Regions from separate parts of the Azospirillum sp. NS33 genome, predicted to be linked through region 1. Evidence: riboswitches for the same ligand, from Rfam matches in the RefSeq annotation. Region 1 holds a riboswitch; each other region holds the start of a gene.
The links. A riboswitch is a leader RNA that binds a small molecule or an ion and turns the genes downstream of it on or off. The one in region 1 is predicted to bind thiamine pyrophosphate.
Positions count from the first base shown of each region.

Region 2: linked by a shared signal. The riboswitch ahead of AC6H2I_RS03905 (ABC transporter ATP-binding protein) and the one ahead of AC6H2I_RS08775 (ABC transporter substrate-binding protein) in region 1 are both predicted to bind thiamine pyrophosphate.
Region 3: linked by a shared signal. The riboswitch ahead of thiC (phosphomethylpyrimidine synthase ThiC) and the one ahead of AC6H2I_RS08775 (ABC transporter substrate-binding protein) in region 1 are both predicted to bind thiamine pyrophosphate.

Region 1 covers NZ_BAAKJB010000007.1:88,718-91,663, reverse strand. The annotation lists gene AC6H2I_RS08780 (branched-chain amino acid ABC transporter permease) at 1-102, opposite strand, end outside; gene AC6H2I_RS08775 (ABC transporter substrate-binding protein) at 108-1,238, opposite strand; TPP riboswitch at 1,290-1,384, opposite strand; gene AC6H2I_RS08770 (transcriptional regulator) at 1,520-2,125, shown strand; gene AC6H2I_RS08765 (helix-turn-helix domain-containing protein) at 2,129-2,641, opposite strand.
Region 2 covers NZ_BAAKJB010000002.1:279,463-282,408, reverse strand. The annotation lists gene AC6H2I_RS03915 (hypothetical protein) at 1-238, opposite strand, end outside; gene AC6H2I_RS03910 (acetoin utilization protein AcuC) at 438-1,559, opposite strand; TPP riboswitch at 1,652-1,760, shown strand; gene AC6H2I_RS03905 (ABC transporter ATP-binding protein) at 1,753-2,514, shown strand; gene AC6H2I_RS03900 (ABC transporter permease) at 2,511-2,946, shown strand, end outside.
Region 3 covers NZ_BAAKJB010000045.1:10,484-13,429, reverse strand. The annotation lists gene AC6H2I_RS27105 (nSTAND1 domain-containing NTPase) at 1-1,256, shown strand, start outside; TPP riboswitch at 1,399-1,511, shown strand; gene thiC (phosphomethylpyrimidine synthase ThiC) at 1,614-2,946, shown strand, end outside.

The sequences.
Region 1 (2,946 bases):
CACCGCGCCGGTGGCGTTGAGCACCAGGACGAAGCCCAGCGCCACCAGGGCGTAGGCCGCGCCAAGGGCGACGCCGTTGAGCAGCAGCTGCAGGGCCAGCATGGCGGCTAGTTCGCGGCGGTGGTCAGGCCGTCGTACCGCTTGGCCACCGCCGGCACCCGCGAGGCGCCGTCGTAGCACACGATGATGGCGGTGTGCGCCATGTTGCCCGTCCCGTCCGAGCGGTAGGTCATGGCCAGCCCCTCGTGGGTGCCGCGCGCCAGCGCCGCACGGACCGCCTCGGCGGTGCGGGCGCCGCCGGCCACCGCGTCCAGCACCATGCGCATGCCGTCGTACTGGCCCAGCGCGAAGGCGTCGGGCTCGGCGTCGAAGGCGGCGCGGTACGCGGCGGTGAATCGCTCCATCGCAGGCGAGCCGCCGGACACCGGCGACGCCGCGGTCTCCGCGCACACGCCCTTCAGCTCGGCCGGCCGCAGCAGGGCGGCCGTGCTCGGCTGATGCATGGCGGACCCGGCCACGATGGGCAGATCGACGCCGTGCGCCGCGGCCTGCCGGATGAAGAGTGCGGTCGGTCCGGAATGGAGATGCAGGACCAGGGCGTCGGGCTTGGCGGCGAGCGCCTTGCTGATGGCCGGCAGCAGGTCCTTGGCGGCGGGATCCACCCCCTCCTCGTAGACCACCTCGGCGCCGAGGCGGGCGAACTGCTCGTCGAGGTGGGCCTTGCCGCTCTGACCGTAGGCGGTGGTCTGATAGATGATGGCCGGGCGCGTGCGGCCCAGCTCCTCCACCACGTAGCGGGCGTGGGCCCGCTTGGTCACCGCGTCGCCCGGGAAGAACCGGAAGACCCAGGGGTTGCCCTGCTCGGTGATGGCGGCGGTGCCGGACACCGTCACCAGCGGCACGCCGTAGTCGCGGGCCAGCGGAAGCATCGCCAGCATCTGCGTCCCCAGCATGCTGGCGGCCACCGCGCCGACCGTGTCGCCGGACCCGACGGCGCGCTCCAGCGCGGTCACCGCCGCCTCCGGGGAGGTTCCCGTGTCGGCCACATCCGATGCCACGGTGACGCCCGCCGGCGACGAGTCCTGCAGCGCCAGCACGGCCCCGTTGCGCTGGCTCGTGCCCTCCAGCGAGAGGAAACCGGTGAGCGGAACGAGGACGGGGAAGGTGAGCGTCTCGGCCCGCACGGCGCCGGCGCAGGCGACGCTCAGGAGTAGGACGCACGCACGGTTCCGCCGCATGACAGTCTCCTCTTCGCCGGAGGGGGTGCTGTGCGGCGCGGCGGGGCTGCACCCGGCCGTCGCACGGCTCCCTTCGCCGGCATGACCCGGATCAGGTTCGATGGGTGTTTCTCAGCCCGCCTGTGCGGGCACCCCAGCCGTTCGGTGAGGAACAGTCGCAAGCCGTCCCATGGGTGTCAAGGCCGCCCTGGCGCGCCACCGCATCGTGAAACCGCGGTGGCATGCCACGTCTGCGGCCCGCCGCGTTGTCGACGGGGCGTGCCGTCTGCTACATGTTGGTGATGCCCACACCCCGCCGCCGCACCGGATCCCGCCGGGTCGCCGACCCCGACCAGTTCGATCTGCTCGACTATCCCGAGCCGACGGCGGTCCTCATCACCTATTCCGGACGCACGGTCGATCTGGAACGCCCCGATTTCCGCCATTTCGAGATCGAGGACATCGCCCGCCCGCTGGCCTATCAGTGCCGCTTCGTCGGCAACACCGTGGCCTATTTCAGCGTGGCCCAGCACTGCGTGCTGGCCAGCCACGTGGCCCCGCCCGGCTACGCCTACGACGCCCTCATGCACGACTGCGAGGAAGCGTTCACCGGCGACTGGCCGACGCCCTGGAAGGTGCGCATCGGGCGCGACACCATCCGCGCCGCGATCGCGCCGATCAAGCAGGCCTTGGCCAAGCGGTTCGGCTTCCGCTATCCGGAACCGAAGGCGGTGAAGCTGTCCGACCAGCGGGCGCTGGCGACGGAACTGCGCGACCTCTGCGCTCCGCACCGGGTCAACTGGCAGGACCTGCCGGCCCCCTCCCCCGACCCCATCGTCCCGCTCGGGCCGGAGGACGCCATGGCCGCCTTCCTCGCGCGCTACCGCGACCTGCGGCCCCAGGGCTGAACGTCAGGCGCGGCCGCCGGTGTGGTCGCCGTCACCGCGGCCGCCGCGCTTTCCCACGCCGAGCCCCATGCCCGGCGTGTCGCCACCGTCGGCCTCCCCGGCGCAGCGCTCCGCCAGCTCGCGGATGGCGCCGCGGATCTCGGGATTGCGGATGTGCTGGAAGTAGCGGGCGAGCATGAGCGCCTCGCGCGATTGCAACGTGCCTTCCGCCTCCGCCGCGGCCTCTTCCGGCCGGCCGGCCGCCGCGGCCTCCCGCGCCAGGGTGCGCTCTTCCAGCCCTTCGAAGAACACCGACACCGGCACCTTGAAGAACTGCGCCAGCTTGTAGAGCCGGCTGGCCGAGACGCGGTTGAAACCGCGCTCGTATTTCTGGAGCTGCTGGAACGTCAGGCCCAGGGACGACGCCACGTCGCTCTGCGACAGGCCGGCCAGCATGCGCAGCTCGCGCAGCCGCTGCCCGACGAAGACGTCGACATCGTTGAGGCCTTCCTTCTTCTCACGTCCGCGTTTTTTCACAATATCCCCCGTATCCGGGAAAGCCGGGCCCGACACCGCCCGGCGAGAGACGATTGGTGCTCGGGCGCGCGGGATGCGGCCGGTCGGCACGCGCTTGAACGCCAAAACAGCGGGCAACCGGATTCGGCTTCACCCGGTCGTTGAAAATGAGCTATGCCCGGTCCGGTAAGCTGTCAACCGGCGCCCTTGCGGATACACCCTTTGATCCGTAGCCTTCCATCCGGGCGCCGCGCCGGACGAGCGCGCTTGCCCGGGGTCCCCGCACCGCCGCGCCCCGGCCACAGGCCAGCGGCAGGCCGGCGGCA
Region 2 (2,946 bases), on a different contig from region 1:
CGCTTTCGACGCGGTGCTTCTCGCCCGACTGCTGGTTGCGGCGGGAGGTCAGCGCGTTGACCCGGTCCTGAAGATCGTGAGCCTCGGAGTGCAGCACGTAGATCCGGTTCTGCAGGCTGTCCAGGCCGGCGCTGCGTTCGAGCGCCCGCGGCATCAGGTCTTTCAAGATGAAGGCGACGGGCACGGCCACCGACATGATGACCAGGATGGCGACCAGAAGCATCGTCGTGTTCGACATGGGGTGTCCCGTCCATCCCCGGTCGCGGCGGTTTCGACCCGTCACGCTGGTGTCGCGCAATCCACAGCTACGGCACCGTCGCCCATTTGGCGCCTTGTTCGAGAATCGCTCATCCGACATAAAACGTCAACGAAATGTCGCGGAATGTCGCGGTCGCGCATTATCATTATCTGCAACGACAACACGGCACCCCCTTGTGTCACAGCCGTGCGGTGTCCGGCACCGGCGCCGCCAGGGCCGCCGCGGTCACCCGCCGGACGGCGTCGCGCACCGGCCCGTCGTGTGGCGGATCCGCCAGGCTGGTCAGCCAGCGCTCCGGCGGGCGGCGGCCGGCGGAGCGCGCCCATGTCAGCGCCCGCAGCACCGCCTCGGCGCCGGGCGTCGGCGGAACCGCCGGGTCGATCCCGTTGAGGGTCGCCCAGACCCCGGCCCAGCACCGCGCCACCGACCACGGATTGTATCCGCCGCCGCCCAGCACGAGGCGGCGCGGGGCCAGCGCGGTGACCGCCGCCACCGCCGCCCACAGCGCCCCGTTGCTCAGGGCCAGCCGGCTCAGCGGGTCGTCGGCGAGGGCGTCGGCGCCGCATTGGAGAACCAGGGCGTCGGCGGCGAAGGCCCGGCCGAGGGGCCGCAGCGCGTGGTCGACCACATGGGCCAGCTCCCGGTCGTTGAAGCCTTCGGGGACCGGAAGGTTGCGGGCGCTGCCGCCGGCCCGGTCGGAGGAGCGGCCGGTGAAGGGCCACCGGCCCTCCTCATGCACGGACACCGTCAGCACGCGGGGATCGCCGGCGAACGCGGCCTCCACCCCGTCGCCGTGGTGGGCGTCGAGGTCGACGTACAGCACACGCTCCAGCCCACCGTCGAGCAGCGCCAGGATGGCGAGAACGGGATCGTTGAGGTAACAGAACCCGCTGGCCCGGTCGGGCCGGCCGTGATGGGTACCGCCAGCCGGGCTGTAAACCGTCGCCGCAGCCCCCGACAGCAGGAGGCGCGCGCCCAGGAGCGATCCGCCGGCGGCCGTGGCCGGGCGCCGGAACATTCCGGGGAACAGCGGGTTGCCGAGACGGCCGAGGTCGTGGCGTAGGGCCGTTTCGGCGTCCACCGCCTGCTCCGCGTCGGCGCGCATCAGCGCGGCGACGTAGGCGGGATCGTGGAACCGGGCGAGGTCCTGCGGACTGGCCATCGGGCTGTCGCGGTAGGCGGCGTCGGGCAGCCAGCCCATGGCGCGGCAGAGGTCGACGACCGTCGCCAGGCGGGGGATCGCCAGCGGGTGCTTGGCGCCGTACCCGGGGGTGCGGTGGATCGCGCTGCCGATGAACACCGATGGTTCCGTCATGCGGCAATGTGGTGGCGCGGGCCGGCCCGGCGTCAAGCGGTCCTTGCCGCGACCGGGTGCCTGGGCCATAGTCCCGGCACATCACTGGGGGGAGCCGATGGTCGGCTGAGAGGTCCCGTCAACCGGGACGACCCCTGGAACCTGATCCGGTTCGTACCGGCGTAGGGACCAGTGAGCCATGCACGCGCCCGTCCGACCCGCGTCGTCCGACGCGCCCCTCGCCGTCACCGTCGCCAACGCACGCCTCACCTATGGCGGGGCGCCGCTCTACGAGAATCTCACCCTGCGGCTGGAGCCGGGGGCGGTCACCTGCCTGCTCGGGCCGAGCGGCGTCGGCAAGACGACGGTCCTGCGCATGATCGCCGGCCTGGCCGCTCCCGAACCGCCGACCGTGATCGCCACCGGGGACGGCCTGCCACTGGCCGGCCGCATCGCGTACATGGCCCAGCAGGACCTGCTGCTGCCGTGGCTCGGCGTGCTCGACAATGTCCTGCTGGGCGCCCGGCTGCGCCGCGCCGCCCGCACCCCCGCCGTGGTCGCCCGCGCCCGCGACCTGCTGGACCGTGTCGGCCTGGCGGATCGCGCCGGCGACCGCCCGGCCGCCCTGTCGGGCGGCCAGCGCCAGCGCGTGGCGCTGGCCCGCACGCTGATGGAGGACCGTCCGCTGGTGCTGATGGACGAGCCGTTCTCCGCGCTGGACGCCATCACCCGGCTCCGCCTCCAGGCCCTGGCGGCGGAGCTGCTGGCCGGGCGCACCGTCCTCCTGGTGACCCACGACCCGCTGGAGGCGCTGCGCATCGGCGACCGCATCCACGCCATGACCGGCCAGCCCGCCACCATCGGGCCGGCGCTGCATCCGCCGGGAGTGGCGCCGCGCCCGGTCGACGACCCCGCGCTGCTGGCGCTGCAGGGCGAACTGCTGCGGAGGCTGGCGGCATGAGCCGGGCCCTGCGGGCCGCCATCATCCTGGCCGTGCTGGCGGCGGGATGGCAGGCCGTGGTCTGGCTGAGCGGCGTGCCCCGCTTCATCCTGCCGGGACCCGGGGCGGTCGCGGTGGCGGTGCAGCGCCACGCCGGGCTGCTGGCCCACCACGCCGCGTACACCCTGGCGGAGATCCTGCTGGGCCTGGCCCTGGGCGTCGCCCTCGGCTTCGCCAGCGCGCTCGCCCTGGCGAGCTCGCGCATGACCCGGCGCTGGCTGCTGCCGGTGCTGGTGGTCAGCCAGGCGATCCCGGTGTTCGCCCTGGCCCCGCTGCTGGTGCTGTGGCTGGGCTACGGCATGGCCTCGAAGGTCGCCATGGCGACCTTGATCATCTATTTCCCGGTCACCGCCGCGCTGTTCGACGGGCTGCGGCGCACCGACCCCGGCTGGA
Region 3 (2,946 bases), on a different contig from region 1:
TGTCGGACGCGGACGGTCTGGCGGCGGCCCTGCGCGATGCCCTGCGGGGGACGCGGGACCCCGACCAGTGCGGGGCGCTGGGGGCGGGTCTGGCGGCTCTGGCGGGTCGGGTGTCGGACCCGGACGCGCTGGCGGCGGCCCTGCGCGCGGATCTGCGGGGAACGGAGGACCGCAGGCAGTGCGGGGCGGTGGGGGCGGGTCTGGCGGCTCTGGCGGGGCGGGTGTCGGACGCGAACGGTCTGGCGGCGGCCCTGCGCGCCGATCTGCGGGGGGCGCGGGACCCCGGGCAGTGCGGGGCGCTGGGGGTGGGTCTGGCGGCTCTGGCGGGGCGGGTGCCGGACGGGGGCGGTCTGGCGGCGGCCCTGCTCGCGGATCTGCGGGGGACGCGGGACTCCGGGCAGTGCGAGGCGCTGGGGTCGGCGCTGTTGGCCCTGGCGGGGCGGGTGTCGGACGCGAACGGTCTGGCGGCGGCCCTGCGCGCGGATCTGCGGGAGATGCGGGACCCCGACCAGTGCCGGGCGTTGGGGGCGGGTCTGGCGGCCCTGGCGGGTCGGGTGCCGGATGCGGACGGTCTGGCTGCGGACCTGCGCGCGGATCTGCGCGGGACGGTGGACCCCGTCCGGTGCGGGGCGCTGGGGGCGGGTCTTGCGGCCCTGGCGGATCGGGTGTCGGACGCGGACGGTCTGGCTGCGGACCTGCGCGCGGTGCTGCGGGGGGAGTGGGTCACCGACCAGTGCGAGGCACTGGGGGCGGGTCTTGCGGGTCTTGCGGGTCGGGTGTCGGATGCAGACGGTCTGGCGGCGGCCCTGCGCGCGGATCTGCGGGGGGCAGAGTACCCCGACCAGTGCCGGGCGCTGGGGTCGGGTCTGGCGGCCCTGGCGGGGCGGGCGGCGGACTCGGACGCGCTGGCGGCGGCCCTGTGCGCGGATCTGCGGGGGACGCGGGACCCCGGGCGGTGCGGGGCGCTGGGGTCGGCGCTGTTGGCCCTGGCGGGGCGGGTGTCCGAACATGCCGCGGTCCGGGCCTACGCGGGTGCACTCGGTGTTCTGCGTCAGCCACGACTGCGCGGCGAGGGGGGTGGTCATTTCTGGATGAGCACAACATTGCCCGTTGATTTCGAGGAGAGTGCCCTGGTCGGCGCGATGAAGGGTATCTTCGGGAGCGACACCATATGGGACGCGGCGGACGCGCTACGGAAAGCTTGCCCGGACATCGATCTGTCGCGTCCATGGCCGGAGCCATTGCTGGACCGCTGAAGTCGGCTCCAAGGGTCGCGGTCGAACCGTTGCTTCACCTTCTTCACCCCGCCCCCAGATGCGTTTCGCGTCGTGGCCACCGGAGCCACGCCCCCCAGCGCCACAACGCGATTGACTTCCGCATTCCGTATGCCAAACTGACCGCGCTTCCAAGGGGAGCCCCGGCAAGGGGCTGAGATAACGCTGTACGCGCGCGTGAACCCTTCGAACCTGATCCGGGTCGTACCGGCGTAGGGAACGGAAAGCGGGGACCGTCATGCGCGCGGGCGACAGCCCGAAGGCCGGCCGTCCACCACACTCCCCACCCCCGTCACAGCACCCGGATCTCCTCGTCTCGACCGATGGAGATCCCTCGCTATGCCTGACAGCCTCACCCCCGACCGCTTCGCCGTCACCACCGGCCCGCTGCCGTCCTCCCGCAAGGTCCACGTCGCCGGCAGCCGCTTCCCCGAGCTGCGCGTCGCCATGCGCGCGATCGACCTGGAGCCGGACTGCGGCGAGCCGCCGGTGCGCGTCTACGACACCTCCGGCCCCTACAGCGACCCCGCCCACAGCGTCGACATCCGCACGGGCCTGCCCGAGCTGCGCCGCGCCTGGATCGAAGCGCGCGGCGACACCGAGGCGTACGACGGCCGCTCCGTGCGTCCCGAGGACAACGGGCTGAAGGCCGGGGAGGAAAGCCCGGTGCCGCTGTTCGACCGGGCCGGCCGCCGGCCCCAGCGGGCCCGGGCGGGGGGCAACGTCACCCAGCTCCACTACGCCCGCGCCGGCATCGTCACGCCGGAGATGGAGTACGTGGCGATCCGCGAGAACCTCGGCCGCGCCCGCGCCGCGGAGGCCGCGGCCCGCGACGGCGAGAGCTTCGGCGCCAGCATCCCCGACTACGTCACGCCGGAGTTCGTGCGCGACGAGGTGGCGCGCGGCCGCGCCATCATCCCCTGCAACGTCAACCACCCCGAATCCGAGCCGATGATCATCGGCCGCAACTTCCTCACCAAGATCAACGCCAACATCGGCAACTCCGCGGTGCTGTCCTCGGTCGCCGACGAGGTCGACAAGCTGGTCTGGGGCATCCGCTGGGGCGCCGACACGGTGATGGACCTGTCCACCGGGCGCAACATCCACACCATCCGCGAATGGATCGTGCGCAACGCCCCCGTGCCCATCGGCACGGTGCCGATCTACCAGGCGCTGGAGAAGGTGAACGGCAAGGCCGAGGACCTGAGCTGGGAGATCGTCCGCGACACCCTGATCGAGCAGGCCGAGCAGGGGGTGGACTACTTCACCATCCACGCCGGCGTCCGCCTCGCCCACATCCCGCTGACGGCGCGCCGCGTCACCGGCATCGTCTCGCGCGGCGGCTCGATCCTCGCGAAGTGGTGCCTGGCCCACCACCAGGAGAATTTCCTCTACACCCACTTCGAGGAGATCTGCGCGATCATGAAGGCGTACGACGTCGCCTTCTCGCTGGGCGACGGGCTGCGCCCGGGCTCGATCGCCGACGCCAACGACGCCGCCCAGTTCGCCGAGCTGGAGACCCTGGGCGAGCTGACCCGGATCGCCTGGGCCCACGACGTCCAGGTGATGATCGAGGGGCCGGGCCACGTCCCCATGCACAAGATCAAGGCCAACATGGACAAGCAGCTGGCCGTGTGCGGCGAGGCGCCGTTCTACACCCTGGGGCCGCTGA